DNA from 2 places in the Aquaspirillum sp. LM1 genome. Region 1 is predicted to be linked to the other one. Evidence: predicted binding sites of a transcription regulator. Region 1 holds the regulator's gene; the other holds the start of a gene.

What was found. Region 1 encodes FNR, which switches genes on or off when oxygen is low (the NO sensors DNR and NnrR bind a similar motif). Its sites were predicted from a motif close to TTGATNNNNATCAA; they were not measured.
Region 2: the regulator FNR is predicted to act here: its motif matches at 3,456-3,469, upstream of BXU06_RS10010 (universal stress protein).

Annotation. Positions count from the first base shown of each region.
Region 1 covers NZ_CP019509.1:1,392,014-1,406,762, reverse strand. Annotated here, with positions in the region: gene BXU06_RS06035 (AAA family ATPase) at 44-3,478, opposite strand; gene sbcD (exonuclease subunit SbcD) at 3,478-4,695, opposite strand; gene BXU06_RS06025 (DMT family transporter) at 5,076-6,002, shown strand; gene BXU06_RS06020 (propionate--CoA ligase) at 6,311-8,212, shown strand; gene BXU06_RS06015 (alpha/beta hydrolase) at 8,336-9,217, opposite strand; gene hemN (oxygen-independent coproporphyrinogen III oxidase) at 9,225-10,637, opposite strand; gene fnr (fumarate/nitrate reduction transcriptional regulator Fnr) at 10,734-11,495, shown strand; gene BXU06_RS06000 (NAD(P)/FAD-dependent oxidoreductase) at 11,644-12,627, shown strand; gene BXU06_RS05995 (HigA family addiction module antitoxin) at 12,769-13,095, opposite strand; gene cybH (Ni/Fe-hydrogenase, b-type cytochrome subunit) at 13,105-13,812, opposite strand; gene BXU06_RS05985 (nickel-dependent hydrogenase large subunit) at 13,828-14,749, opposite strand, start outside.
Region 2 covers NZ_CP019509.1:2,328,122-2,342,870, forward strand. Annotated here, with positions in the region: gene BXU06_RS09990 (ferredoxin--NADP reductase) at 5-1,576, shown strand; gene BXU06_RS09995 (MoxR family ATPase) at 1,681-2,535, opposite strand; gene BXU06_RS10000 (hypothetical protein) at 2,539-2,955, opposite strand; gene BXU06_RS10005 (thioesterase family protein) at 2,952-3,407, opposite strand; gene BXU06_RS10010 (universal stress protein) at 3,632-4,117, shown strand; gene BXU06_RS10015 (DNA-binding transcriptional regulator) at 4,514-4,831, opposite strand; RNA gene ffs (signal recognition particle sRNA small type) at 5,080-5,178, opposite strand; gene msrA (peptide-methionine (S)-S-oxide reductase MsrA) at 5,306-5,869, opposite strand; gene BXU06_RS10030 (histone deacetylase) at 5,966-6,865, opposite strand; gene BXU06_RS10035 (tRNA-dihydrouridine synthase) at 6,948-7,907, shown strand; gene BXU06_RS10040 (low molecular weight protein-tyrosine-phosphatase) at 8,012-8,533, shown strand; gene BXU06_RS10045 (EAL domain-containing protein) at 8,523-11,369, shown strand; gene BXU06_RS10050 (CheB methylesterase domain-containing protein) at 11,366-12,055, shown strand; gene BXU06_RS10055 (sigma-54 dependent transcriptional regulator) at 12,116-13,570, shown strand; gene fliE (flagellar hook-basal body complex protein FliE) at 13,551-13,874, shown strand; gene fliF (flagellar basal-body MS-ring/collar protein FliF) at 13,947-14,749, shown strand, end outside.

The DNA.
Region 1 (14,749 bases):
CCCGGCAGGCAAGCGGCCAAAGCTGACCACACATCGGGTCAGATCACCCCCCCACCTCCACCCGCGATACCCCCTGCCCCGCCTGCGGTTTCAGCCGAATCTGCGTGGCGATCCGTTCTTTCAAACTTTCCACATGGCTGATCACGCCAATCATCTTGCCGCTGGCGTTGAGCGCGTCCAGCGCGTCGATGGCCACGTCCAGGGTGTCGCCGTCCAGAGTGCCAAAGCCTTCGTCCAGAAACAGCGAATCAATTGAGGTTTTGTGGCTCACCAGGTCAGACAGCGCCAGCGCCAGCGCCAGGCTGACCAAAAAACTTTCGCCGCCAGACAAGGTACGGGTGTCGCGGGCCACGTCGGCTTGCCAGCTGTCGATGATGGCCAGTTCCAGTTCGCCACTGCTTTGCCGCTGCAGGCGGTAGCGGCCATGTAGCCGTGCCAGGCGGCGGTTGGCCAGGCCAATCAGGTGGTCGAGCGTCAGGCCTTGGGCAAAGCGGCGGAATTTATCGCCTCGGGCCGAGCCGATCAGGCCGTCCAGCCGTTGCCAGTGTTCGCTGTTGGCGGCCAGGGCGTCGAGATTGGCCAGCAGTTGGCGGTGCGCAATGCGATGACGGGCATCGTCGTCCAGCTGCTGCTGGTGCGCGCCATATTCGGCGGCCAGCTGCTGGCGCTGGGCGTCCAGTTCGCTGATGTGGGCCGTCAGGGCATCGGCCCTGTGCTCGCTCAGGGCTTGGGCGGCCAGTTCGGCCAACCGGGTGTCGGCGGCTTCGCTCAGTGCTCGGGCGCGTTGCTCGTCAGCATCCAGTTGCTGCTGGCGCTGGCGCAGTTCGGCGTGTTTAGCGTCGGGCAGGCGGGCGGCCAGAAAGGCGGTTTCATCGGCAAACGGGCTGGCGTCCAGTGCCGCCTGCCAGTTGCGCTGGCTGTGTTCGGCGTGCTGGGTTTGCTGGTTCAGCGTATTGCCCAGTTCACCACAGCGGCCATCCAGCCGGGCCAGTTCGGCGCTGAGCGCGTCCACTTGGCTGGCCAGACTGGCCAGCGCGGTTTCGCCCTCTGCACCGGCGTCGGGGGCTGCGGCGTCCGGTGCGGTCAGCGTCAGGCCCAGCCAGCGCGCCAGCCAGGTGTCGGCGCGCAGTTCGGCCTGGGCACACAGGTCTTGCTGGCGAACCAGCTGCTGCTCCAGCTGCTGGGCATGCGCCTGTTGCGTTTGCCAGGTTTGCCAGTCGGTGTGACGCGCCGCCAGCCAGGCGTCGGGTTCGGCGTCCAGCGTGTAGCCGGCGTAGCCAATGGTGTTACGCCAGTGGGTTTCGCGCTCGGCGCGCTGGCGGGCGTGGTGGGTGCGTTGTTCATCGCGGGCACTGTGTTCGGCCTGGATATCGGCACAGGCTTGTTCGCTGGCACGCAGCGTGGCCTGGGCGGCATCGTGTGCGTCACGCGCCTGTTGCGCCTGGTGGTCAGCGGTCCGGCAGGCGGCGTTGGCGGTGTCCAATGCCTGCAAGTGTGCCTGGCAGTCGGCGTGTTCGGCGTCGGCGATGCGTTGTCTGGCAGCTAGCGTTGCGGCGTCCGCCCAGTGCAGCGGCGGGGCGCTGGCATCAGCCTGTAGCGCGCGCACGCTGGCGTTCCAGGCGGCCTCTCCGGCGTGTTGGGCGGCGGCGCTGTGCGCCAGTTCGGCGGCCAGTTGCGTGGCCTGGCCTTCGGTGCGGTTCAATTGCGCTTGCAGCGCCTGTTCTTGCGCCTGCTGAGCGTGCTGTTGCGCCTGGGCCTCGGCCAGCGCCGCCTGGCTGGCGTCCAGGTCCAGCGCCTGATACGCCGTCACTGCCGGGTGGCTCTGTGCGCCGCATAACGGACAGGCTTCGCCGGGGCGCAGGGCCGCACGGTGGGCGTCCAGGCTGCGAATCAGCTGTTCCTGCCCCAGCAGCCGGCGCTTGTCGGCCACTCGTTCGTCCAGATGGACGCGCTGCTTCTGGCTGATGTCCAGTTGCTGACGCAGGCTATCCCGTTCGGCATTCAGGGTGTGCTGCTGTTGTGTCTGCTCGGCCAGCATGGCCGCACGCTGGCGCAGTGTCTGGGCGTCGTGGCCCAGTTGCCGCAAATGCTGTGCCCGCGCCAATGCCGCTTCATAGCGCTGATGCGGCGGGATGGGGCCACTCAGCAAGGCGTCGCGTTGGGCTTGCTGCTGCTGGGCCTGGGTGTGGGCGGTTTGCCAGGCTTTGGCCTGTGCGTCGGCATGCGCGCGGGCCTGATGCTGTTGTTGGGTGCGCTGGTGTTGTGTGGCAGCCAGTGCCGCCAGCCGGGTGTCGTCATCGGCCAGTTGTGCATCCAGCCGGCGCAGCTCGGCCCATTCGGCACGCCAGTGCGGCAGGTGTTCGCCCAGTTCGGCGTGCCGGCGGTGGCTGGCCAGCCAGACATTGGCGTCGGCCAGTTGGTCGCCCAGCGCGGTTTGTTGCGCGGCGGCCTGCCCGGCCAGCGTGCGTGCCAGTTGGGCAGCTTGCCAGTGGGCCAGGGCGTGGCTGCGCGCCAGGCTGTCACGCTGGCGGTGCAGCGCAGCCAGCGCTGCCGTGCTGGTGTCGCGTTGCGCACAGGCGTGCTGCCAGTGCTGGTGTGCGCCAGCAATGGCCGCTGCGGGTTCGCTGGCTGCCAGCCGCGCCAGCGCCGGTGCGGCGTGTTCGCGCGCGGCCAGTGCCAGACTGAGTGCAGCATGCTGACGCTGGGCGTCGTGCTCCGCAGCGTTGAGCGCTTCGCGCCAGTGCAGTTGCGCCTGCGTGTGGCTTAACTGACCCGTCAGTGCTTCCAGTTGTGTGCGCTGGGCGGCGCAGTGGGCGAGCAGCTCGGCGCGGGCCTCGGCGGACAGCAGCTGCACGCCATCGGCGCGGGCCTGTTGTTCGGCCAGTGCCTGGCGTGCGGCGCGTGCGCGTTCAAATACTTGCTGCGAGATCAGGCCATACACTTCGCTGCCGGTGAGCTGCTCCAGCAGCTCGGCGCGTTCGTTGGCGCTGGCATGCAAAAAGGCGGCAAAACCGCCCTGCGCCAGCAGCATGGATTTGGTAAAGCGGGCAAAGTCCAGGCCGGTCAGCGCTTCGACCTGGCGCAGTTTGTCGTGTACCTGGCTGGCCAGGATTTCACCATCGGCACGGGCCAGCTCCACTTTGGGCGCTTGCAGCGCGCCGCTGGCTTTGTCGCGGGCGCGGCGCTGGCTCCAGAAGGCGCGGTAGGCCACGCCGCGCACTTCAAACTCCACTTCAGCCAGACAGTCGGCGGTGTGGCGGGTCATCAGCTCGTTGCCCCCGGCTGACACTGCATCCAGCCGGGGGGTGCGGTGGTACAGCGCCAGGCAGATGGCGTCCAGCAGGGTGGATTTGCCCGCGCCGGTGGGGCCGGTGATGGCAAACAGGCCATTGCCGGCAAATGGCGGCAGCCGAAAATCAATGCAAAATTCGCCCTTGAGCGAGTTCAGGTTTTTCAGGCGCAGGGAGAGGATTTTCATCAGGCAGACTCGGCCAGGTCAGCCAGCACCTGGTGGTAGCGGGCCAGCAGACCATCGTGTTGTTCAGGGGTCAGGGTTTCCTGCGCCAGCCGGCGCTCAAACACCTCCAGCGGGCTGAGTTCGTCCAGGGTATCGCCGGGGTCGGCGCTGAGCGTGGCCACGGCGTCGCCGCGTTCGCGGCGCACGCGCAAAATTTCCACCGGCAGGCCGTCGGCCAGCGCCGCCACCCGCGCGGCCAGGTCGCTGAGGTAATCGTCGCCGCGCACGCGCACTTCCAGCCACACTGGCTGCTCGGCGCTGCCCTGCGCCGCCACGGCGGCCAATTGCGCCGGCAAGCGGGCCAGATCACCGCTGAGCGAGGCCAGCGGCTGCACACACGGCACCGGCAGCGCGCTGACCTGGGTCAGCTGGCCGTCGGCAAAATCCACCAGCCACATCTGTTTGGCGGTGTCGGCTTCGTCAAAACCCAGCGCCAGCGGCGAGCCGCTGTAGCGGATGTGATTCAGCCCGCCCACGCATTGTGGGCGGTGAATATGCCCCAGCGCCAGATAGTCCACCGGCGGAAACGCCTGAGTGGGAAACGCCTCCAGCGCGCCCACGTAAATCTCGCGCACCGATTCGCTGGCGCTGGCCCCCACCGTGGTCAGGTGGCCGGTGGCGATGATCGGCAACGCCTGGCCCAGCGCGGCACGGCGGGCCAGCGCGCGCTGGTAGAGCGCCTGGTAGTGCTGGGCAATGGCGGCTTGCAGCGCGCCTTGCTTGTCGTCGGCACCTTGCCCGGCCTGGCTGCGCAGCACATCGCGCGGGCGGATAAACGGTGCGGCGCACACCAGTGCGCCAGGCTGGCCGTCGCGGCGCGGCAGCAACACCACTTGCTCGTCCAGCGGGCCGTCGGCGGATGGAATCACCGTGGCGCGCAGCGCGCCCAGCAGCGGGCGGATTTCGCCCAGGGTGGCAGCGGAATCATGGTTGCCGCCCACCACCAGCAGGCTGGCCCCGGCGGCGGCCACCCCGGCCAATAGCTGGTGATACAGCTCGCGCGCATAGCTGGGCGGCGCACCGGTGTCGAATACATCGCCAGCCAGAATCACCGCGTCGATATCCCGCGCCGAAATCTGCGCCAGCAGCCAGGCAATCAGCGCGCGGTGCTCGGCCTGACGGGTTTTGCCAATAAAGTGCTGGCCCAGGTGCCAGTCGGAGGTGTGCAGGATGCGCATGGGCAAAGCGTCCGGATTGTGACATGACGGGATTCTAGACGGCATGGGGCCGCAGAAAAAGAAAACTCGGTAAAAAATCGTTACCCCAGCCAGGAGCGGGATTCAGACAGTTGATTTTGCTGGTTTTTACTTTTTGCAGCCCCCTTTTTTTGGCGCAATCAGGGGCTTTCCGGAGAGAAGGTGCCGCTGATTTGACCTGGCGCAAATGGCGGCGCATCACTTCCGCCGCCATGGCCCGTCATCGGCACCAACATGGCATAATGCCTATGGCAAGAATATTGGGCTTCTTGTTTTGCGAATACTGCATGTGCCAAATACTGATGGGAAGCACAAGGGTTTCGCTGGATACTATCAATCAAATCAACCTTCAGGAGCAGGATATGTCTGCCGCTCTGGCCATCGGCTCGCGCTTGCGTGGCTTCTCAATCAGCAAAGGCGTGCTGCTGGCCATGCTGTCTGCCGCCGGGTTTTCCGCCAAGGCGATTTTCGTCAAGCTGGCTTACGCCTACCCAGTGGACGCCATCACTTTGCTGATGTTGCGCATGGTGTTTGCCCTGCCGTTTTTTATCCTGATGGCCGGCATCAGTGGCCGGGGGGCGGCGCGTTTGCCGCGCCAGGCGTGGATGATGCTGCTGCCGCTGGGATTGATGGGCTATTACTTGTCCAGCGTATTTGATTTTATCGGCCTGCAATATGTGTCTTCGACGCTGGAGCGGCTGGTGTTGTTTCTCTATCCCACGTTTGTGCTGCTGTTTTCGGCGCTGCTGTTTCGCCGCAAGGTGGGGCTGCGTGAATGGCTGGCGCTGGGCCTGTGCTACCTGGGCACCGGTTTGGCGGTGGCGCACGACTGGCATGCGCTGGGTGCCGGGCAGAGTGTGCTGATTGGGGTAAGCTGGGTGCTGGCCAGTGCGCTGTGTTATTCGCTATACCTGATTGGCACGGGCGAGCTGGTCAAGCAGGTGGGCGCGCTGCGGCTGTCGGCCTGGCTGTGCATTGTGGCATCGCTGGCGATTATTGTGCATTTCTTGCTGACCCATCCGCTGTCGGCGGCGTTTAGCCTGCCCTGGCCAGTGTATGGCTATGGCCTGGCCATGGCCCTACTGAGTACGGTATTGCCGGTGGCCTTGCTGAACGAGGCCATTCGCCGGGTTGGGGCCAATCAGGTGGCGCTGGTGTCCACCCTCGGGCCGGTGATTACCTTGTTTCTGGGCTGGCTGGTGCTGAGCGAGTCGATGTCACTGCTGCAGATTGTGGGGGCCGGCCTGGTGGTGGGCGGGGTGGCCAGTGTCAGCCTGCGCAAAAAATGACCCCAGCCGGCCAGTGTCGCGAATCCGGTGCAGGGCGAGGGCTTTTGCAGTGCAGCAAAATCGGCGCGGCGCAATCGGATTAACCCTGCCGCAACTAGGGGCAAATAATATTGCGCTGCAACAATGATTTGTCAGGCTTTATGCCCGCCACAGGGCAAATGCATGAACATTTGACCGCCCCGGCATTAGCGTGTAGGGTTCCGCCTACCAAGCAGTTGCTTGGTAGGAGAATTCTGCCCCGTGCCGAGCCGCCAAGATCATTAATATGAGCCGCCACGGGGTTGCCTTTGTGCTGGAGGAGAGAACCCATGGCCGAAACCTATCAGGCGTTTCATCGCCGTTCCATTGAGCAGCCGGAAGCCTTCTGGGCCGAACAGGCTGAACTGATCGACTGGCACAAGCCGTATGAGCAAGTGCTGCGCTTTGACAATCCGCCGTTTCGCGACTGGTTTGTCAATGGCGAAACCAATCTGTGCCACAACGCGGTGGACCGCCATCTGCAAGACCGCGCCGAGCAGAACGCGCTGATCTACATTTCCACCGAAACCGGTGCCGAGCAAACCTATTCGTTTGCCGATCTGCACCGCGAAGTCAACCGCTTTGCCGCCAGCCTGCAGGAACTGGGCGTGGGCAAGGGCGACCGCGTGCTGATTTACATGCCGATGATCCCGGAAGCGATTTTTGCCATGCTGGCCACCGTGCGCCTGGGGGCGATTCACTCGGTGGTGTTTGGCGGCTTTGCTGCGCACAGCCTGGCCACCCGGGTGGACGACGCCCAGCCCAAGGTGATGGTCACCGCCGATGGCGGCATGCGCGGCGGCAAGGTGATTCCGTACAAGCATCTGGTGGACGACGCGCTGGCACAATCGGAATTTCCGCCGGCCAGCGTGCTGATTGTCAACCGTGGCCTTGATCCGGACATGGCCGTGGTGGCCGGGCGTGATGTGGACTATGCCACCCTGCGCGAGCGCCATCTGGACGCCAATGTGCCGTGTGAGTGGGTGGAATCCAATCACCCCAGCTACATCCTGTACACCTCCGGCACCACCGGCAAGCCCAAGGGCGTGCAGCGCGACACCGGCGGCTACGCCGTGGCGCTGGCCGCGTCGATGAAGCATATCTACTGCGGCAACCCTGGCGAGGCGTATTTCTCCACCTCCGACATCGGCTGGGTGGTGGGCCACTCGTATATTGTCTACGGTCCGCTGATTGGCGGCATGGCCACCGTGGTATATGAAGGCCTGCCCATCCGCCCCGATCCGGGCATCTGGTGGCAGATTGTCGAAAAGTACAAGGTATCGGTGATGTTCAGCGCGCCGACCGCCGTGCGCGTGCTGAAAAAGCAGGATCCGGCCTGGCTGAAAAAGTACGATATTTCTTCGCTGCGCTATCTGTTCCTGGCTGGCGAGCCGCTGGATGAACCCACCGCCCACTGGATTTCCGATGCACTGGGCGTGCCCATCATCGACAACTACTGGCAAACCGAAACCGGCTGGCCGATGCTGACCGCCATGCCGGGTGTGGAAAACACCCCGGTGAAGTTTGGCAGCCCGTCGTTCCCGGCCTATGGCTACAACCTCAAGCTGCTGGACGAAGCCACCGGCGAAGAAGTCGCCACGGGCGAAAAAGGCGTGGTGGCAGTGATTCCACCGCTGCCGCCAGGCTGTCTGTCCACCGTGTGGAAACAGGACGAGCGCTTCGTCAACACCTACTTCAATGGCTTCAAGGGCAAACAGGTGTACTCGTCGTTTGACTGGGGCATGAAGGACGCAGACGGTTACTATTTCATCCTGGGCCGCACCGACGACGTGATCAACGTGGCCGGCCACCGTCTGGGTACCCGCGAAATCGAGGAAGCGGTGAATGTGCATGCCTCCATCGCCGAATGCGCGGTGGTGGGCGTGGCCGACCAGCTCAAGGGCCAGGTGCCGATGGCGTTTGCCGTGGTCAAGGACCCGTCACAGCTGGCCACCAGCGAACAGCGCGACTCGCTGGCGCGCGAAGTGATTGCCACAGTGAGCAAGGAGCTGGGGGCCATTGCCAACCCGTCGCAGGTGCATTTTGTCACCCAGCTGCCAAAAACCCGCTCGGGCAAGGTGCTGCGCCGCTCGATTCAGGCGATTGCCGAAGGCCGCGATCCGGGCGATCTGACCACGCTGGACGATCCGTCCGGGCTGGAGCAGGTCAAGCAGGCCATCAATCCGGACTGAGCGTGCCACGCGCCACGTCGGTACGGCGTGGTGCATCCCGCTATTCAGAGGGGCGCTGGCCGGATGGCCAGATGACAACGGAGAAACCCGCCTGGGTTTCTCCGTTTTTTATTGTCAAAGCATTCAGTCGCTGTGCTGCTGGATAAAGCGCTGAATCTGCACCACGCAATCCTCCAGATTATCCGGGCGCTCGTGGTCGCCGGGCAGGCAGCATAACGCCACGCCAGCATGACTGGCGGCGGCGTGCAGGCGGTGGGCGTCGCTGACCGGGACGGTGCTGTCGTTCAGACCATGAATCAGCAGCACCGGGCAGCGCAGGTGTGGCAGGTGCGCCAGCGGGGCGATGGCATCAAAGCGGTGGCCGATGATCTGCTGAATCTGCGCCAGCAGCCAGTGGCCCAGCGGCCAGTAGGGAATATGCCTGGCCGTCAGCCAGCGCCGCATCAGTTCGCCGGGATGGGCAAACGCCGACAGGCTGATGACGCCGGCCACGCCCGGACGGCGGCGGGCCACCCACAGGCAGGCGGCAGCGCCCACCGAATGGCCGAGCAGCCAGCGCGGGGCGGCATTGGCCCCCTGCTGACCCGCCAGCCAGTCCAGCGCGGCGTCGAGGTCTTCGGCAAAGCGTGGTAGCGCGCTGTAGCTGTCGTCGTCGCTATGGCCGTGGCAGCGGGCATCGTAGGCCAGAATGCCGTAGCCGGTGGCGTGCAGTGGGGCAATCAGCGGCAGCATCAGCGCGGCGCTGCTGCCCCAGCCATGCGCCACAATCAGGATGGGTGTGGTGGGGGTGGAGGGCGGGCTGTACCAGCCGGCCAGCTGACGCGCACCCACCGTGGCAATCCGGCACGGTTGCAACACGCGCTGCACGGCGGGCAGGGCGTAGGGCCGCTGCACCCGCTCCGGGGTCAGGCTGCGGCGCAGGCGGCTTAGCAGCCAGGCTTTGCCGGCCCGCCCGGCAGCCAGCAGCGCCGCCAGGCCAAGCAGCGGCCAGAACCAGTGCGGCATCAGGGGGTCAAATCACGCGGGAATAGCGCGCCTGAGCCTGTTTTTCGCGCAGATGGCGGTCAAACACCATGGCGATGGTGCGGATCAGAAAACGCCCCCTGGGGGTGACGGTAATCCATTCCTTGTCGATGGTGAGCATGCCGTGGCGTTCGTATTCGGCCAGTTGTTCCAGTTCCGGGGCAAAGTAGCCGGCAAAGTCGATGGCGTGAACTTCTTCAACGGCTTCTTTGGACAGGGCAAACTGGCACATCAGCCGCTGGATGATGTTGCGGCGCAAAATATCGTCTTCGGTCAGCACCATGCCGCGCAGGGTGGGCAGCAGGTTGGCATCCAGCGCGCCGTAGTATTCGTCCAGCGTGCGCACGTTCTGGCTGTAGGTGGGGCCAAGCTTGCCGATGGCGGAAACGCCGATGCCAAGCAGGTCGTGGTCGGCGTGGGTGGAGTAACCCTGGAAATTCCGTTGCAGCCGGCCTTGCTTAAGTGCCACCGACAGGTCATCATCCGGTTTGGCAAAGTGGTCCATGCCAATGAACACATAACCGGCATCGGTCAGCCGGGTGACCACGGCCTGCAAAATGTCCAGCTTGACTTCGGCGCTGGGTAGTTCGGCCTCGTTGATGCGTCGTTGCGGCATGAACATATGCGGCAGGTGGGCGTAGTTGTAGATGGCCAGCCGGTCGGGGTCCATGGCCAGCACCCGTTCGACGGTGCGCATCACGCTGTCGACGGTTTGCAGCGGCAGGCCATAGATCAGGTCGATGCTGACCGATTTAAAGCCGGCAGCGCGGGCGGTGTCGATCACCAGCCGGGTTTCTGCCTCGCTCTGGATGCGGTTGACTGCCGCCTGCACGGCGGGGTCGAAATCCTGCACGCCCACCGACATGCGGTTGAAGCCCAGGCTGGCCAGCAGGCGCACGGTGTCGGCGCTGACCTTGCGCGGGTCGATTTCGATGGAGAACTCGCCGCCGGTCTGCAAATGAAAGTGCTGACGAATCGCCGCCATCAGCCGGGTAAGCTGGGCGTCGTTCAAAAAAGTGGGCGTGCCGCCACCAAAATGCAACTGCGCCACCTCGCGCACGCCGTCACCTAACGCTTCTGCGTGCAAAGTCAGCTCTTTTTCGAGATAATCGAGGTAGATGTCTGCTTTTGAGCGGTCTTTGGTGATGACCTTGTTACAGGCGCAGTAGTAACACACGGTATTACAGAAAGGCAGATGCACATACAGGGACAACGGCCAGGCGCTTGCGCCAATTTGCCTCTGTTGTAGCCAATGCCGATAATCACGCTCGGTAAAACCGGTATGAAACCTGTCTGCCGTCGGGTACGACGTGTAGCGCGGGCCATAGCCGTCGAGTTTTTCAATCAAGGCGCGGTCAAACTCACAACGAGTCGGCGCCAGCATAGCAGTTGTTGCAGTCATCAGAAAATTCCTTGGGCAGGTTGCAAACTTTGCAACAAACCTGTTAAGTATGGTTTGACATGCATCAAGCTCAGGTCACCGTTCATGCGAAATACCATGGTTGAACATACCAATATCCCGATTCACACCCTTAAGGTGTCCTGCTCGAATTGCAGTTTGCGCGAGCTTTGCCTGCCCATCGGCCTGAGCCGCGAAGAAATGTCGCAGCTGGATGCGGTGATCCGCCAGTCGCGCCGGCTCAAGCGCGGCGAATACCTGTTCCGTGCAGGAGAAGGCTTTAAGTCGGTATTTGCCGTGCGTACCGGCTTTTTCAAAACCTGTGTGGGCAGCCATGATGGCCGCGAACAGGTGACTGGCTTTCACATGTCTGGCGAGCTGCTGGGCCTGGACGGCATCTCGGCCAACGCCCACGGCTGCGACAGCATTGCGCTGGAAGACAGTGAAGTGTGCGAGCTGCCGTTTTCGCGGATGGAAAGCCTTGGCCGTGACATTCCCAGTTTACAACATCATTTTTTCCGTTTGATGAGCCGCGAAATTGTCCGCGATCAGTCGGTGATGTTGTTATTGGGCAACATGAAGGCCGAAGAGCGGCTGGCGGCGTTCCTGCTCAACCTGTCGCTGCGTTTTTCCACCCGGGGCTTTGCCGCCAATGATTTCATCCTGCGCATGAGCCGGGAAGAAATCGGCTCCTTCCTCGGGCTGAAACTGGAAACCGTCAGCCGCACGCTGTCGCGCTTTCAGGCCAATGGCTGGATCACTGTCGAGCACAAGCATATCCAGCTGATTCAGCCGGCAGCGCTCAAGGCGCTGATTTCTGGCTGCTCGGGCAGCCAGCAAAGCCACGCCCATGCCATGTAGCCTGCTGCGCTGACGCCATCGCTGGCTGGACACACTCACCCCCGCCTGGCGCGGGGGTTTTGTTCGGCTCCATTTGCCTGTTTGTCCTATACAAAAATACGCCGAACGCGCACAATGGCCCGCTCAAGCCATCTTCAGGAGCATGCGCATGTTGGCCTTTCATACCGACATTGCCGTGATTGGCGCAGGTCTGGCCGGGGTGACCTGCGCCCGCCAGCTGGCCGCCGCCGGCTATCAGGTGCAGCTGTTTGACAAAAGCAAGGGCATGGGTGGGCGCATGGCCACCCGGCGTGGCGAGCAGTTTGCCATCGACCACGGCGCGCAATATTTTACCGCCCGCCACCCCGACTTTATCGCCGAAGTGGCGCGCTGGCTGGTAGATGGCCGCTGCGCCGCCTGGACCGGCCAGGTGGTGCAGTGGCGTGCAGAGGGCCAGACACCCGCCTATCCGGAACAGCGTTATGTGCCGCAACCAGGCATGAGCAGCCTGTGCCGCAGCCTGGCCGATGGTCTGGACGTTGCGCTGGGGCAGCGGCTGGTGGCATTGCAGCGCCAGGAACAAGGCTGGCAGCTCAGCTTTGCCGACGACCAGCCCGCCTGGCTGGCCCGCCAGGTGCTGCTGGCTGTCCCGCCCGCGCAGGCTGCGGCCCTGCTTGGCCCAGCCCCGGAACTGCAGGCGCTGGCTGCCAGCGTGGCGATGGAGCCATGCTGGGCGGCCATGCTGGAACTGCCAGACCGCCTGCCGCTGCCAATTGACGCCGCCTGGGTGGAGCACGGCCCGATTCGCTGGCTGGCGCGCAATACCAGCAAGCCAGGACGCACGGGCCGTGAAGGCTGGGTGATTCACGCCACCCCGGCCTGGTCGCAGCAGCAACTGGACACCCGCGCCGAGCAGGTGGCCGCATTGCTGCACGCTGCATTTGCTGACCTGGTGGATGTCGAAGTGGAGGTCAGCCGCCGCAGCGCCCACCGCTGGCTGTATGGGCAGGCGGCCAATCCGCTGACACTGGGACAGGTCTACGCAGCGGATATTGGCCTGGGGCTGTGCGGTGACTGGTGCCTGGGTACACGGATTGAAGACGCCTGGCTAAGCGGTCGGGCGCTGGCGATGGCGGTGCAGGCGGCAGGGTAGCACTGGCATCGCCACGCCCGGCCAGCCGGCTACACGCCGCTACGCCGGGGGCCCGCATGGGCAATGGTTCGCACGGCAAAAAATTGCCCCAGCAGATGCCGGGGCAAGAGACACAAGACGTCTGCCTGCGCGAATACCGCACTAAGCCGCTTCCAGGCTGTTTTTATGCGGAGTCAGCTGGCGACGGGCCGTATACAAATCCCAATCCGCCTGCAAATGCAGCCAGAAGCCGGCGTCCACGCCAAAACACGCGGCCAGCCGCAAGGCGGTGTCCGGGGTGATGGCGCGACGGCCATGGATCATTTCGTTCAGCCGACGGCGCGACATGCCCAGCGCCTGCGCCGCCGCCAGCTGGCTCAGGCCCAGCGGGGCCAGGATGCGGGTGGCGAGAAAGCGCCCCGGATGCAAGGGGGCGCGGTTGCCGCCAAACGCGGGCCAGCGGGCGAGGGAGGGCAGGGGCGCGTTCATCGTGCGTCCTCAGTCCTTGAACATGCGGAAACCGCTGACCATGGTGGAAATCATGCTCTGCTTGGACATGATGTCCTCGCGGATGGCGGCGTACACATGCACCATCACAAACAGCACAATTCCCCACATGGCCAGCCGGTGCCAGTTGTGCACGTCCAGGCTGCTGCCAAACGCGCCAATCACCCAGCCAAACATGCTGTGCGCCCAGCTGCCGGCACCGGTGCCTTCGCCGTACAGGGCAAAACCGGTCACGCACATGAACAGGGTAATCCACAAAAAGCTGGCCATGGCAATCTGGCCCACCGGGTTGTGGCCGATGTACTTTTTCGGATAGCGCTCCAGAAACAGATACCAGCGGATTTCAAAGAGAAATTCTTTCCACCACTGTTTGTCCCACACCGGCACCAGGATGATTTCCCGGGCGTGGTGGTTGCCCACCAGCGCCCAGTACAGCCGTCCGACCAACCCCACAGCCAGAATATAACCGGCGGTAAAGTGGGCAAAACGGATATAGCCCATCACATAGTTGAAGGTTGCCTCACCCGGCACGCTGGGCAGTGGCTTGCCAATCAGGTAGCCAGTGACCGACAGCACGATGATGCACAGCACGGTGACCCAGTGCCACAAGCGCAGCGGCGCTTCGTACACATACACCGAGGTGACCTTGCGCCGGCCCGCCTGCGCGGGTGCGTCGCCATCAAAACCATAGGTTTTCATTTGCCATCCTCCGGGTTAGCGCACAGCCACGCGCACCAGCTCTTCACCTTCCGGGCTCATGACATGCGTCGAGCAGGCCAGGCAGGGGTCGAAGCTGTGCAGGGTGCGCAGGATTTCCAGCGGCTCATCCGGCTTGGCCAGCTGGGTGTTCATCAGGCTGGCTTCGTAGGCACCAATCTGGCCCTTGTTGTCACGCGGGCCGGCGTTCCAGGTGGTGGGCACGATGCACTGGTAGCTGTCGATGCGGGTGTTATCGATTTTCAGCCAATGGCCCAGCGCGCCGCGCGGCGCTTCGGTAAAGCCCACGCCCTTCACCTGCTTGGGCCAGGTGGACGGCTCCCATTTTTCGATATTGGCGGTGGCAGTGTCGCCTGCCTTCAGGTTGGCAATCAGCTCGTCGTAGTTGCGGCGCATTTCGTGCGCGGCCCACACGCTTTCCAGACCCCGGGCGGCGGTGCGACCCAGGGTGGAGAACAAGGCTTCCACCGGCGCATCCAGCTTTTTCAGCAGCGCGTCCACCGGCTCCTTGAATTCCGGCTTGTTCTGCATATAGCCAATCACGTAGCGGGCCAGCGGGCCCACTTCCATGGCGTGGCCCTTCCAGCGCGGCGACTTGATCCACGAATACTTGGCCGATTCGTCCAGCTGTTCGATCTTGGTCTTGGTGCCCTTGTGGCCCTTGCCCAGCTCGAATTTTGGCTCGGTGCGGCCATCCCACGGGTGCAGGCCCTTGCTGTCGTCGCCGTAGCTGTACCAGGAGTGAGTGACGAACTCCTGAATTTCTTCCGGCGCGGTGAGATCCACCGGGTGCACTTCGGTGAGCTTGCCATTGATGATGGCACCACGCGGCAGCAACAGGCTTTTTTCGCTGTAATCGTTGGCAATGCTGGGGAAGTCGCCGTAGGACAGCAGGCTCTGGCTGGCCAGGCCGCCGCCG
Region 2 (14,749 bases), 940 kb from region 1:
TGTCATGAAGCCGTTTTCCCGTTTTCGTTTTTATCACTGGGTGCTGGCCCTGGTGTTTGCCGCCGCATATCTGACCGGCGAAGATGCCGAGCTGGCGCATGTCTGGCTGGGCTATGGCTTGTTGCTGTTACTGGGGCTACGCCTGCTGCTGGCGCTGTTCAAGGCCAGGGGGTTTCCACGCCTGTGGCCATCGGGGCCGGCCTGGCGCAAGCCAGTAGGGGCGCTGGGGCGGATGGTTACCCTGAGTGCCTTGCTGGGCTTTGCTGCCACGCTGGGGCTGGGGCTGACCCTGGTGGACAACCGTGCCGCGCTGTCTGATGGCATGGCCAGGCTGATTCCTGCCGCACAGGCAGATTCGGGAGGCGAATTCAGCGCGCATACCCTCAGCCGCTGGTTGAGCGAGAGCGATGAAGTTCACGAGGCACTGGCCAATGCCGCACTGGCTTTGGTGGGCGGGCATCTGGCCTGGTTGCTGCTGTTTAACCGCCGTCAGGCGTGGGCGCTGGTACGCGGTAGCACGCCAGCGCAGGCCGCCAGCGCGACATCGTCCGGCCCGCAAGCGGCGCGAGCACCGCTGGCAGCGCCAATGCTGATGTCGCTGCAGGTGCTGGCAGTACAACGTGACCCCCGTGCCCAAGTCTGCCATATCCGCTTGCGCCGACCGGCACAAGCAGAGGGAGCAACATTTTTGCCTGGCCAGTTTCTGACCGTGGCGGTGCCCTTGGCGTCAGCGCCAGTGTGGCGCTGTTATTCGCTGTCCAGCGCGCCGCACGATGCGGACTGGCAGTTGACCGTCAAGCGGGTGGCTGGTGGCCAGGCGTCAAACTGGTTGAACGACCAATTGCAAGCGGGAGACCACTTGCGCGTGCGGGCACCGGCAGGGCAGTTTGTGGCCCCGTCGCTGGCACATGATCTGCTGCTGATTGCCGCAGGCAGCGGCATCACCCCGGTGTATTCGATTCTGCGCGCCGCCTTGCATGACGGCCAGGCAAACATCCGGCTGATTTACGCCAATCGCCAGGCCGATGCGGTGATTTTTGCCAGGGAAATTGCCCAGTTGCAGCGCGACTACCCACAGCGGCTGTCGGTACACTGGCATCTGGATACACAGGATGGCCGGCTGGACCGCCTGGCGCTGCTGCCTCGGGTGCAGGGCTGGACGCACGCCAATGCCATGCTGTGCGGCCCACAGGCGCTGATGGCTGAACTGGCGCGTGCCTTGCTGGCGGCTGGCATGCCGGCCAGCCGGATTTATCAGGAGCAGTTTCAGCCTGCCCAGGTTGGCACTCCCACCCCTGGTGGCGTAGCCAGCACACTGCAGGTGACGCTGGATGGCCACACCCACCAGTTGCCAGTGGCAGCTGGAGAGGTATTGCTGACGGCCATGGAGCAGCATGGTCTGCAGCCGCCCAGCGCCTGCCGCTCAGGGGCGTGTGGGGCATGCAAGTGCCGGGTGACTTCCGGGCAGGTACGGCTGCGGGAAAATGGTGCGCTGAGTACTGCCGAACTGGCCGAGGGCTGGATACTGGCTTGCCAGGCTGAGGCAGTGTCAGCCAAGGTGACGGTGCAGTATTGAGCGCTGACCACCCTCCACGACAACGGCCCTGGCGGCGATTCAGGGTCAGTGAAATCGCCGCCAGGGCCGTGTGCGCAAGCTGAGCGGGGTTGCTTGGTGTTGTGTTAACGACGGTTTTTCATCAGCCCGATCAAGCGGTCGAGCAGATGCTGGTCCTGCTCGTTTTTCAGCAGGGCACCCGCGTGTGGCGGCGCGCTGCTGCCGGCCAGGCTGGCCGCCAGCGGGGCGCTGCTGGGGGTCAAACGTTCGTCGGCCAGCAGGCGCAGCCAGTCGAGCAGTTCCGAGGTGGAGGGTTTTTTCTTCAGGCCGGGCAATTCGCGCACGGCCAGAAACACTTCCAGCGCTTCGGCAATCAGTTGCTCGCGCAGGTCGGGGTAATGTACCTGGATGATCTGGCGCAGGGTGTCGGCGTCGGGAAAGCGGATGTAGTGAAAAAAGCAGCGGCGCAAAAAGGCGTCGGGCAGTTCTTTTTCGTTATTGCTGGTAATCAGGATAATTGGCCGCTGGCGTGCGCGCACCTGCTGGCGGATTTCGTAGACGTAAAACTCCATCTGGTCGAGTTCGCGCAGCAGGTCGTTGGGAAACTCGATGTCGGCCTTGTCGATTTCGTCGATCAGCAGCACCGGTGCCTGGTCGGCGTCGAATGCTTCCCACAGCTTGCCCTTGATGATGTACTCGCCCACGTCGCGGCTGCGGCTGTCGCCCAGCTGGGCGTCACGCAGGCGGGACACGGCGTCGTACTCGTACAGGCCCTGCTGGGCCTTGCTGGTGGATTTGATTGGCCAGACAATCAGTTCTCGTCCCAGCGCCCTGGCCACTTCTTCGGCCAGCATGGTTTTGCCGGTGCCTGGCTCGCCCTTGACCAGCAGCGGGCGTTGCAGGGTGATGGCCGCATTGACCGCCATCATCAGGTCATCGGTGGCCACATAGTGTTCGGTGCCGCTAAACAGGGTGTGCATGGATTATTGCCGAATGAATTCTTCTTCCAGGGTATCCAGGGTGATGTGCCATTTGGCCATCATGTATTGCAGCAGGGCCATTTCCGGCTCGCTGATGGTGTCGTCGGCCTTGCACAGGTCAAGCGCGATGGCGCAGGTGAGCAGGCGTTTTTGCGGGTCGCTCACTTCGTCCAGCAGCAGGTCGGCGCGGGCGCGGTCGATCAGGTGGATGCTGCCATCGGGCTCGGCTTCATCGCTGATGTCGTTGCAGTAGTCGTGAAAAATGGTCAGGAACTGCTTGCGTTCCAGGTTGAGCAGGGAAAACAGGCTCAGACGCTCAAAGCTGTCCAGTTCACGCGGGTCCATCACCCCGTCTCCCATCATGAACATACACAGGATGCGGGCAATTGCCTGCGGGCTGTTGGGGGCGTAGTTTTTCATGCAGATTCCTTTGGGACAGCCAGTTCGGTCAAGCCGGCGCGCTCAAGAAAACGCGACGGAATAGGGGCAATTTTACGGGTTTGGTAGTCAAAAAACACAATACCGGTCTTGATGCGGGCAATTTCTTTTCCACTAGCCTGATTGTCCAGCTGGTAGAACATGTCAAAGCCGTAGGGATTGAAGTCGCCCAGGGCGATGCGCACGGTCAGTTGTTCACCATGAAAGGCCTCGGCGCGGTACACCACCACGGCGTCGGCCAGCACAATGCCCACGCCTTCAATGTCGATTTCGCTGTAGCCCAGCGATTTAAAGTATTGCAGGCGCGCTTCATGGGCGAGCGACAACACGGCATCATTGCCAAGGTGGCCGCCATAATTGATGTCGCCGATCCGCACAGCCACTTCGGTCTGGAAATGGCAGGCGTCCGGCAGGGTCAGCTTGACACGGGCCAAGGTTAACTCCAGTCAGGGTGGAAAATACGATCGAGTGTATGCGTGGCCTTGTGTTAAATCAACAGGCCAAGGGCTGGCTTTGCTAGACTGAAAGCCTGTTCTGTGGCGTTTGCATGCGATGAAAGGGTTTCATCCATGCTGCACAGGGGTCTGGCACAATCTGGCCGCTGTGGCGGGCGTGGCCTGTTCTGTGGGCGCAGCATGCCATTTTCAAGGAGTGAGCCATGTATCAACGGATTTTTGTCCCGGTTGACGACAGCAGCACGTCGCGTCGGGCACTGGAAGAAGCCATGCGTCTGGCCAAGCACACCGGGGCTACCCTGTTGCTGGCCCATGTGGTGGATTTGGCCCAGTTTGGCTGGGGCGGCACCGAGTTTCTCGATGCGTCTGAACTACAGAGCAATATCAAGGCCACCGGGGAAGCGGTGTTGAATGCCTCGTCGTCGCTGGTGGAAGCCGCCGGCCTGCCGTGCAATGCCACCCTGCTGGAAAGCTGGGGCGACAAAATGGCCGAGGTGCTGGTGCAGGAAGCAGAGGCCGAGCATGCCGAACTGATTGTGATGGGCACTCACGGGTTTTCCGGGCTGATGCATCTGCTGATGGGCAGTGTGGCTGAAGGCATCATGAAAAAAGCCTCGGTGCCGGTGATGCTGGTGCGCTCGAATGAAACCGGTCCGGTGACTGAGACAGTTGCTATGCCGTCGATTTGAGCGGCAAGCATCCGGTTTGCAGGGGTGGCATGGCGCAGCCTGCTGCAGACGGTATCGTCTGGGTGGCATGATAAACGCACAATGGCCTGTGTCCGCTGGATCATCTGCCTGGCCACGGGGCCAACCGGGCAAGGAAGATGTCATCGAATCACAGGCCATTGCGCATTCAATCATGCGCTGGCAATACTCAGCACGAAAAACAAGCTTGGCTGCTCTCCGTTTTGCCCCTGAATATGCGCAGTGCGTGACGTGTGCGGGCTGAAGTCAGGCGTTGGGTGCTGATGATGGCCTGCTATTGCTGGGCGGTGTGTAACAGTCTGGCATGACAGGATAGCCATGCCGGGCTGCGGGCTCCGGCCAGTCAACTGAGCAAACCCTCTCCGGCACCATGCCGGCTCAAGCCGAGGTGACAGCGTCGGATTGCATGTCGGCCTGGGCCTTGACGGCTTTACGCAGGCTCTTGTACAGATCCGGATGGGTGTCCTTGAGATACTCGATGATTTCAAAATCTTCGCGCTTGACCTTGGACAGATCCACCTGCTCGATATGCACCAGACGGAGCAGTTCACGAACCGGCTTGGGCATGTTGCGGCCCGATTCGTAGCGGGAGCCACCCGATTGGGTTACCCCGATCTTGCTCCAGAATTCTTGCTGGTTCAGGCCCAGCTTGCGGCGGATTTCCCGTGGGTTCGGGATTTTTTCAAACAGTTTCATAACATTTCCTCTCGTCGTTGGTAGCGTACGCCCCGTACTCAGGTTATAAGTCAGATTTGGAAAAATTCCAAACACATAGTGAGCTTGACTGTATTTTTAGCTGGAAGTTTCCACAACTACGTACTTCCACTTAATATTTTAACCAGCGGGGAAGATGACGACAACGGAATGCGACGAAAAGTTTCGTTAACGCGCAAAAGCGTGTCGTATTCAGGCATACGCACGTTTCGGGGAATACAAGAGGGGAAGGTGGCGAGCCTGACCCCCGGCACTTGCAATAAGCGGCTGTGGCTGCTTCCTTCCGGACCTGACCAGGTTCACCACCTTGCAATGCGGGGAGACCCGCCATAGAACTTACCATCATACCCGATGTGCCTTGCCTGGGGAAGCCCCACTGGCAATTTATTTTGACGCCCGCTGACAGCCGCTAAGGCTGCAGAGCTGACGCCACAACACAGTCGCTCTGTGTGTCGGTTATCCTTCCGTGCGAATCGCGTGGATAAAATACTGTTGTAATTTTGCAACTTTTGGTCCAACCACCGCCATGCAGTAAGGCTGCTGCGGATGGCGATCAAAGTAGCGGTAGTGCGTCATTTCTGCCGGGTAAAACACCCCAGCCTCGACCACCTGCGTCACCACCGGGTCAGGCCACACACCGTTTTCAGTCAGGTTGGCAATGGCCTGATGGGCGGCTTCCCGTTGCCGGGCATCGTGGTAAAACACGGCTGAGCGGTATTGGCTGCCAACGTCATGACCCTGCCGGTTTAAGGTGGTAGGGTCATGCGTGGCAAAGAACACCTCAAGCAACATACTGAAATCAATGATGTTTGCGTCAAAGACAATCTGCACTGCCTCGGCATGGCCAGTATCACCCTGGCAAATATCCGGGTAGGTGGGATTCTGGGTATGGCCGCCGATGTAACCCGAGCGCACGTCATGAACGCCGCGCAAGCGGGTAAACACCGCCTCCAGACACCAGAAACATCCGCCTGCCAACGTGGCTTGGCTCAGGGTCACTGCCGGAGCAGATATCATCATCAGGTCCTGTACGTAGAAATACTTAATGCAGCTACTGAGTACGGTATATGGGGTTTAAGCAAAAATTTCCAGCTTTTTTTTGCAAAAAAATCCCAATCACCTCGAATGCGCATAACGGCGGCAGGTTTCCCGCACGGTTTCCGTCTGCACCGCCACACTGGCGCTGATTGGTTGGGCATAGCCGCCCCCCATACATAACGCCACCGGCATGGCGTGCTGCGCGCACGCATCCAGCACCAGCCGGTCGCGTTGCGCCAGCCCGTCGGCGCTCAGACTGAGTTTGCCCAAGCGATCGGCAGCCAAAGGATCCGCGCCAGCCAGATAGATCACCAAATCCGGGCGAGCCTGGGCAAATAATGCTGGCAGGGCAGCTGACAAAGCCGCCAGATAAGGGCCATCACCGGTATGGTCAGGCAATTCGATATCCCAATCGCTGGCCACCTTGCGAAACGGAAAGTTGCCGGCACCATGCATGGAGAATGTGTAAATACTCGGATCGTCCTGGCACAGCGCCGCCGTGCCATTGCCCTGATGCACGTCCAGGTCAATCACCAGCCCACGGCGGATCCGTCCTTCCTGCTGCATCAGCCGCAACGCCACCACCAGATCGTTGAACACGCAAAACCCGCTGCCGGTCTGCCGGCTGGCGTGGTGCGTACCGCCGGCCAGATTGACACCGCAGCCGCTCCACAAGGCGCTGCGACAGGCGGCAATGGTGGCCCCCACCGAGCGGCGGCTGCGCTCCACCAGCGCAGCCGACCAGGGAAAACCGATTTCACGCTGGGCAGCTGCGCTGAGAGTGCCGCTGAATACCTGACTGATATAGTCGGGATCATGCGCCAATGCCAGTTCAATAGCGCTGGCAGCGTCTGGTTCGGCCAGCAGGGGCTGGGCAAATTCGGCCACGGCCTGGCGCAACAGCGCGTATTTTTCCATCGGAAAACGATGGCCGGGCGGCAGGGGCAAGGAAAAATGGTCAATGTAAAAAATCTGCATGCGGGCTGTCGGTATTCGCTGAGGGCGCGGGTACAATCGCCCGTTCGGTTATTGGCCCGGCAACGCGGCCTGGAATGTTGCCATGAGAATCCTGTTGGCCCCGATGGAGGGGCTGGTCGACGACCTGATGCGCGAACTGCTGACCAGCATGGGCGGCATCGACCAGTGTGTCACCGAGTTTGTCCGGGTTACCAGCCATCTGCTGCCCAGCAAAACCTTTTATCGACTCTGCCCGGAATTACTGCAGGGCGGACGCACGGCGGTTGGCGTGCCGGTCAGCGTACAGCTACTGGGGTCTGATCCCGCCTGCCTGGCGGACAATGCCGCCCGGGCAGCGGAACTGGGTGCGCTGGCAGTGGATCTGAACTTTGGCTGCCCTGCTCCCACGGTCAATCGTCATTGCGGTGGCGCGGTGCTGTTGCGTGAGCCGGCACGCTTGCAGCAGATTGTCCGGGCCGTCAGGGAAGCTGTGCCCGCCGGGGTGCCGGTCACCGCCAAAATGCGACTGGGCTACGACGACACCTCACTGACGCTGGACTGCGCCCGCGCGCTGGCCGAGGGTGGCGCGGCAGAGCTGGTGGTGCATGCGCGCACCAAACTGGAAGGTTATCGCCCGCCGGCGCACTGGCCATGGATTGCCCGCATCCGTCAGGCGGTAGCGATCAATGTGGTGGCCAATGGTGAAATCTGGTCGCTGGAGGATGCCCTGGCCTGCCGTCAGGCCAGCGGCAGCGCCGATATCATGATTGGCCGTGGGTTGGTGGCGCGCCCCGACCTGGCCTGGCAAATTGCCTGCCAGCAACGGGGGCTGCCGTATCAAGCACGCAACTGGTCGCAGATGCAGCCGGTGGCACAGCAGTTTTTTCAGCTGTTATGTCATCGGGCCGACAGCCAGTATCCCCAGGCACGGCTCAAGCAATGGCTGGCGCTGGTCAGCCGGGTATTTCCGGCGGCACAGCCTTTGTTGCAGCAGGTGCGTCAGCTCACCACGGTGGCGGCGCTGGAGGCCACGCTGGCTGAGTCGCGCTTTTGGGATGACTAAATTATGACCATGATATTTTATTTTGTGTACTATAGTTAATAAGCATCAGTTTTACCTGCCATGCCCCAGTATGGCATACGCCGTTTGCACGGCAAGGAACCTTCATGTCATCGCGCCATCCGCCCACCCAAATCCTGCTGGTCTGCATGGGGAATATCTGCCGCTCACCCACCGCCGAAGCCATTGCCCGCGCCCAGGCGCACGCCCGTGGCCTGGGCGGACGGGTGACACTGGACTCTGCTGGCACGCACGCTTACCACGTTGGGGAAGCCCCCGACCCGCGCGCCATCGCCAGCGCCAGACAGGCCGGTTACGACCTGACCGCCTTGCGCGCGCGCCAGGTGAACGCGATCGACTTTGCCCGTTTTGACTGGATTATCGTAGCCGACCGGCAAAACCTGGCCGAGCTGCAACGCCGCTGCCCGGCAGACCATCAGCACAAACTGCAGCTGATGTGCGCCTGGCTGGAGGGGCAGGACGTGCCCGATCCGTATTACGGCGGGCCAGAAGGGTTTGTCGACATGATCCACCTGCTGGAACAGGCGATGGCGGCCATGCTGGCGCAGCTGTGTCCCAGCAATCAAGCGGCACAGCGCGGCACGCCAGGGGGCACAGATGCACACTGACAGCCCGCCAGCGCTTTGGGACGAAGACGCCGATGACGATGCACAGGCCAGCAACTGGCCATTGGGGCTGGCGCAGGCCGACTGGCAACGGGCGGTGGGCGATGTGCTGTTCGAGTGCTGGCTGCCTACCCGCCAGTTGCGCTGTTCTGCCCAGCTGCGTACCTTGCTGGAACTGAGCGCGCTGCCATCCGACCCCTGGGAGGCCCTGCGCGAACGGGTACACCCCGAAGACCGCGCCGGCCTGCGCCACGCACTGGACACCTGCTGGCGCTCCAAAACCGGGCGGTTGCGCCATGAATACCGGCTGCGCACCGACCAGGGCCACTATCGCTGGGTGCTGATTCGCGGCTTGCTGATTGAGCGCGACGCGCATGGCGTGCCCCAGCACATGCTGGGTGTGCTCAGTGATATTTCGGCGCGCAAACAAACCGAAGCCATGTTGCAGCGGCATGAACATCTGGTGGCCAGCAGCTCGGACGCCATGTCGTTTATCGATGCCAATCTGGTGATTGTGCTGGCCAACCAGGCGATGAGCAGCCGCTTTGGCCTGCGCCCGGAGCAGGTGGTGGTGCGCAGCATTGCCGAAGTGTTTGGCCAGACCCTGTTTGTGGAAAGCATGCGCGACGGGCTGCAGCGGGCGCTGGCCGGTGAAGCGTTGCATTTTCAGCGCTGGATGGTGTACCCGGCACAGGGCCGGCGGTATGTCGATGTGCGTTACGACCCGTGTGGCCAGCCTGGCGACCCCTCGCACGGGGTGGTGATTACCGTGCGCGACATGACCGATTCTGCCCGTCAGTCCTTGCTGATGGCGCAAACCCAGCGCGCGGCCCAGGTGGGTGGCTGGGAAATCGACAGCCTGCGCCATGAGGTGTTCTGGACGGAAGAAATGTTTGCCCTGCTTGGGTTGGCTCGTGACCAGCAGGCACCGTCATTTGACGCGTTGCAGGCGCGTCTGCCGGCTCAACAGGCCGAACAACTGAGCCGCCAGTTGCAGGCGGCCATGGCCGGCACGCTGTCCGAGTTTGAGCTGGAGCTGGACCTGGCTGGCAACACACGGGTGCCCGACCGGGTGCTGTATCTGCAAGGGCGCAGTGAGCATAGCGCCCGACGTGGGGTGGTGCGGGTGTTTGGCTCGATTCAGGATGTCACCGCCAGCAAGGCGGCGCAGGATCAACTCAGGCTGGCCGCCACGGTGTTTGAATGCAGCCGGGAAGGGGTGTTCATTGCCGACGCCAAGCGCCGGCTGGTGGCAGTCAACCCGGCGTTTTGCCGGATGACCGGCCTGCGCGCCGACAGTGTGCTGGGCCAGCCGGTGCGCTGCCTGACCTCACCTCACCACGACGAAGCATTTTATCAGCAGCTGTGGCGCACTGCCGAGCAGGAAGGCGGCTGGCATGGCGAGCTGTGGGGCGTCAACAGCCAGGGGGAAAACTACCCGCAATGGGCATCGCTGACCACCGTGCGCGAAACCGATGGGCATATCAGCTATTATATTGGTATGTTTGCCGATATTTCGGCGCGCAAGGAAGCAGAAGCGCGCGTGCATCAACTGGTGCACTTTGACAGCCTGACGGATTTGCCCAACCGGGTCTTGCTCCAGCAATGCCTTCCAGATATGCTGAACGGGCATCGCTACACCCATCGCGGCCTGGGGGTGCTGTTCATCGACCTTGACCGCTTCAAGAACATCAACGACACCCTGGGCCATCAGCTGCTGCGCCAGGTGGCCGCCCGCTTGCACACCGGGCTGGGCCGCGAGGACTTGCTGTGCCGCTATGGCAGTGACGAATTTGTGCTGGTGCTGACCGGCATCGACCAGCCCACCGAGCTGGCCCGCCGCGCCGCACTGATTCAGGACGCCTTGCTGCAGCCACTGTGGGTGGCCGGCACCGAGTTGGCCCCCACCGTATCCATCGGGATCAGCGTGTTTCCCCAGGATGGCGGCAATGCCGACACCCTGCTGCAACATGCCGATGCGGCGCTGTACCACGCCAAATCGCAAGGCCGCAATAATGTGCAGTTTTTTACCGAGGCGCTGAATCTCCGCGCCAGCGAGTTCCTGCAGCTGGAGCACAGCCTGCGCCGTGCCTTGTCGCGCCATGAGTTTTGCCTGCATTACCAGCCGCAGATCAATATGGCCACCGGCCAGCTGGTGGGGATGGAGGCGCTGATTCGCTGGCAGCATCCTACCCTGGGGCTGGTGGCACCCAGCAAGTTCATTCCGGTGGCGGAAGATACCGGCATGATTGTTGCGATTGGCGAATGGGTGATGCTGGAAGCCTGTCAGGAAGCCCAGCGCTGGCAGCGCGAAGGCCTGACCGATGTGCCGGTGGCGGTGAATCTATCGGCCCATCAGTTCCGCGCCGGGGTCAAGGATTGCGTGTCCCGCGCGCTGGCCCTCAGTGGCCTGCCGCCGCAGCGACTGGAGCTGGAAGTGACGGAAAGCCTGGTGATGGGTGAAGCGGATCAGGTGATTGCCAGCCTGCGTGAATTGAAAGAGATGGGGTTGATTTTGTCGATTGATGACTTTGGGACCGGGTATTCCAGCCTGTCTTATCTGAAGCGGTTTCCGATTGATCGCCTGAAGATTGATCGATCGTTTGTCTGCGATATCGCCAGGAACCAGGACGATGCCGCAATTACCACGGCAATCATTCATCTGGGCCACAATCTGCGCCTGGAAGTGGTGGCCGAAGGGGTGGAAACCCCCGAGCAATGGCAGTTTCTGCGTCAGCATGGCTGTGACCATGTGCAGGGCTACTGGATCAGCAAACCACTGGACAGCGCCGCGCTGACAGTATTTTTACGCAACTGGCGCCAAGGATTGCCCTTATGACGGCTTCTTCTCCCCGCCTGCCGGCCAGTTTTACCCTGACCCCCAGCCACACCGCCGATATCGTGCTGCCGTTTCAGCCTGGCGAACGCCGGGCCAGTGGCACCGTGGTGGTGGTGGGCGCGTCCACCGGTGGCACCGAGGCACTGAAAACCCTGTTGTGCCAGCTGCCGGTGAGCATGCCGCCGATTGTGGTGGTACAGCATATGCCGGAAATGTTCACCCGCTCGTTTGCCAGCCGGCTGGACACGCTGGCGGCCTTGCGAGTCAAAGAGGCCGAACAGGGCGATGTGCTCAAGGCAGGGACGGTGTATATTGCCCCTGGTCATTCACATGTGCTGATTACCGCATCAGGCGGTGGGCTGAGCCTGCGCCTGTCGGACGCGCCAGAGGTGAATCGACATCGGCCTTCAGTGGATGTCTTGTTCCGTTCTGCGGCCAATGTGCTGGGACGTGCGGCGATTGGCGTAATCCTGACGGGCATGGGTCGTGACGGCGCGCGCGGCATGGCGGAAATGAAACAATGCGGCGGCTATAATCTGGCCCAAGATGAAGCCAGCTGCGTGGTGTTTGGCATGCCCAAGGAATCGATTGCCCTGGGCGGGGTAAACGAAGTGCTGCCATTGACCAATATTGCCTCACGTTTGATCGCATTATGTGAAAAGCGTACCACTTGGCCGCCGCATTAAGTAAACTCACGTAATTCTCCGGCTTGGGCCGGTTCATTCGAGTGGACGGAGACCTTCTGCATGCGCGATGAAGCTCGCCACGCACTGCCGGTGCTGGTCGTTGAAGACGACGCCGACCTGCGTGAAGCGATAATTGATACCCTGAGCCTGGCCGGCTACGCCACGCTGGAGGCCGCAGATGGCCACCAGGCGCTGGCGTGCCTGAAGCGCGAGCTGGTGGGCCTGGTGCTGTCGGATGCGCAGATGCAGCCCATGGATGGCTATCAGCTGTTTGCCGAGCTGCGCAGCCGCCACCCTGGCATCCCATTCATTCTGATGACCGCCTACGGCGTGATCGAGCGCGCCATCGAGTTGCTGCGCAACGGTGCATCACACTATCTGCTCAAACCATTTGAGCCGGATGGACTGATTACCGAAGTAGAGCGCCACATTCTCAAGCCGCGCAGCCGGGCCGAGCCGGACATGGTGGCGCAGGATGCCAGCATGCAGGAGGTATTGCGTCTGGCCAGCCGGGTGGCGGTGACTGACGCCACCGTGCTGCTCAATGGTGAAAGCGGGGTAGGCAAGGAGGTTGTGGCACGCTTCCTGCATCGGCATTCCATGCGTGCGGATGCACCGTTTGTGGCGGTCAACTGTGCGGCGATTCCGGAAAACCTGCTGGAGTCCACCCTGTTCGGCCACGAAAAGGGGGCCTTCACCGGTGCCAGCACCAGTTTTGCCGGCAAGTTTGAACAAGCGCAGGGCGGCACCTTGTTGCTGGACGAAGTTTCGGAAATGCCGCTGGCGCTGCAGGCCAAATTACTGCGGGTGCTGCAGGAGCGCGAACTGGAGCGGGTGGGCGGAACACGCACGCTGAAGCTGGATGTGCGGGTGATCTGCACCACCAACCGGGTTTTGGCGGATGAGGTCAGGAAAGGCACATTCCGCGAGGATCTGTATTTCCGGATCAACGTGTTCCCGCTAACGATTCCGCCTTTACGCCAGAGAAAGGGTGATATCGTGCCGCTGGCGCAGCATTTTCTGGAAAAATATGCCCCGACACACAAAAAACACCCGGTGCCCGCACTATCGGCAGCAGCTATCGAGCATTTGACGGGTTACCAGTGGAACGGTAACATCCGTGAGCTGGAAAATGTCATGCAACGGGCATTGATCCTCTCTTGTGGAGAAAGCATCCTCCCGCAGGACCTGATGCTTCAGGTTCTGTCACCTCCGGAATGCACTGCCCCGGACGCCACGCCGGGCGAAAGCGAAGGGGCTGCAGCGCCAACAGAAGACGATATGAGCATGCACCTGTTGGAAAAGCGGCATATCCTTGATACGCTGGCTACCGTCAACGGGGTGCGCAAGTTGGCCGCCGAGAAACTGGGCATCAGCGAACGGACCTTGCGCTACAAATTACAGCGTTACCGCGAAGAAGACACCGCTCCATCCGGAGCGCAAGAACAATCTCCGGCAGAAACCCTGCCGGCTCATCAAATGTCAGGAGAACAGCATGTCTGTACAAGGCATTGATCAGGTTTTAGGTGAAATGCGCGGCGTTTCGGCCCTGGCTTCCGGACGCGCGCCAGACCCTGCTGCCGCCATACCGCCTGGCGTAGACTTTGCGGAAGTGCTGCGCTCGTCGATCGAGCAAGTCAATACGGTTCAGCAAACCTCGCAAGACCTGCAAAAACGTTTCGAGCTGGGTGACGAAAACGTGAATCTGCACGACGTGATGATTTCGTTGCAGAAGGCAAGCCTGTCGTTCCAGACCATGGTTCAGGTGCGGAACAAGCTGGTCACGGCTTACCAGGAAATCATGAACACGCAGGTGTAAGCACCGGTTTTTCCGGCAGCAGACACGGTGGCTTTTCTGCCCTTAGCGGGTGGCAACTACATGTAGATTTTTATGGCAGAGATTGCAGAACAAGGCAATAACCTGAGACAGAATCGCGTGCGTGAAAGCATGGAGCGTTTCCGGGAACTCCCGACAAACAAACGCACCCTGCTCTACGTGGGTTTAGCCGCGATTGCCGCCCTGGTCATTGGCACCGCACTGTGGATGCGTGAACCCACCTGGAAAGTCCTGTTCAGCAATGTGTCTGACAAGGACGGCGGGCAGATCACCACTGCATTGCAGCAGATGAACGTTCCCTACGAGCTTTCTCCGGGGGGCACGATTGCCGTGCCCGCCGAGAAAGTATACGAAACCCGGCTAAAGCTCGCCTCGCAAGGCCTGCCCAAGGCCAGCGGCGTGGGTTTCGAATTGATGGACAACCAGAAGTTCGGCATCAGTCAGTTTGCCGAACAGGTGAACTACCAGCGCTCGGTGGAAGGCGAACTGGCGCGCACCATTCAGGCGCTGAGCACGGTGGAAGCGGCCCGAGTGCACCTGGCCATCCCCAAAAACAGCGTTTTTCTGCGCGAACAGCAAAAACCTACGGCATCGGTGGTGCTTAACCTCAACCCTGGCCGCCTGATTGACGCCACCCAGATTCACGGCATCATGAATCTGGTATCGTCTGCCGTACCTGGGCTGCCGCCACGCAACATCACCATTGTCGACCAGGAAGGCAATCTGCTGTCGTCGATGGGTGAGCTGAACCAGCAAAACCAGAATGGTCTGGACCAGCGCCAGCTGACCTACGTCAAGGAAATCGAACAAACTTACATCAAGCGCATCGAAACCATCCTTGAGCCAATCTTTGGCAA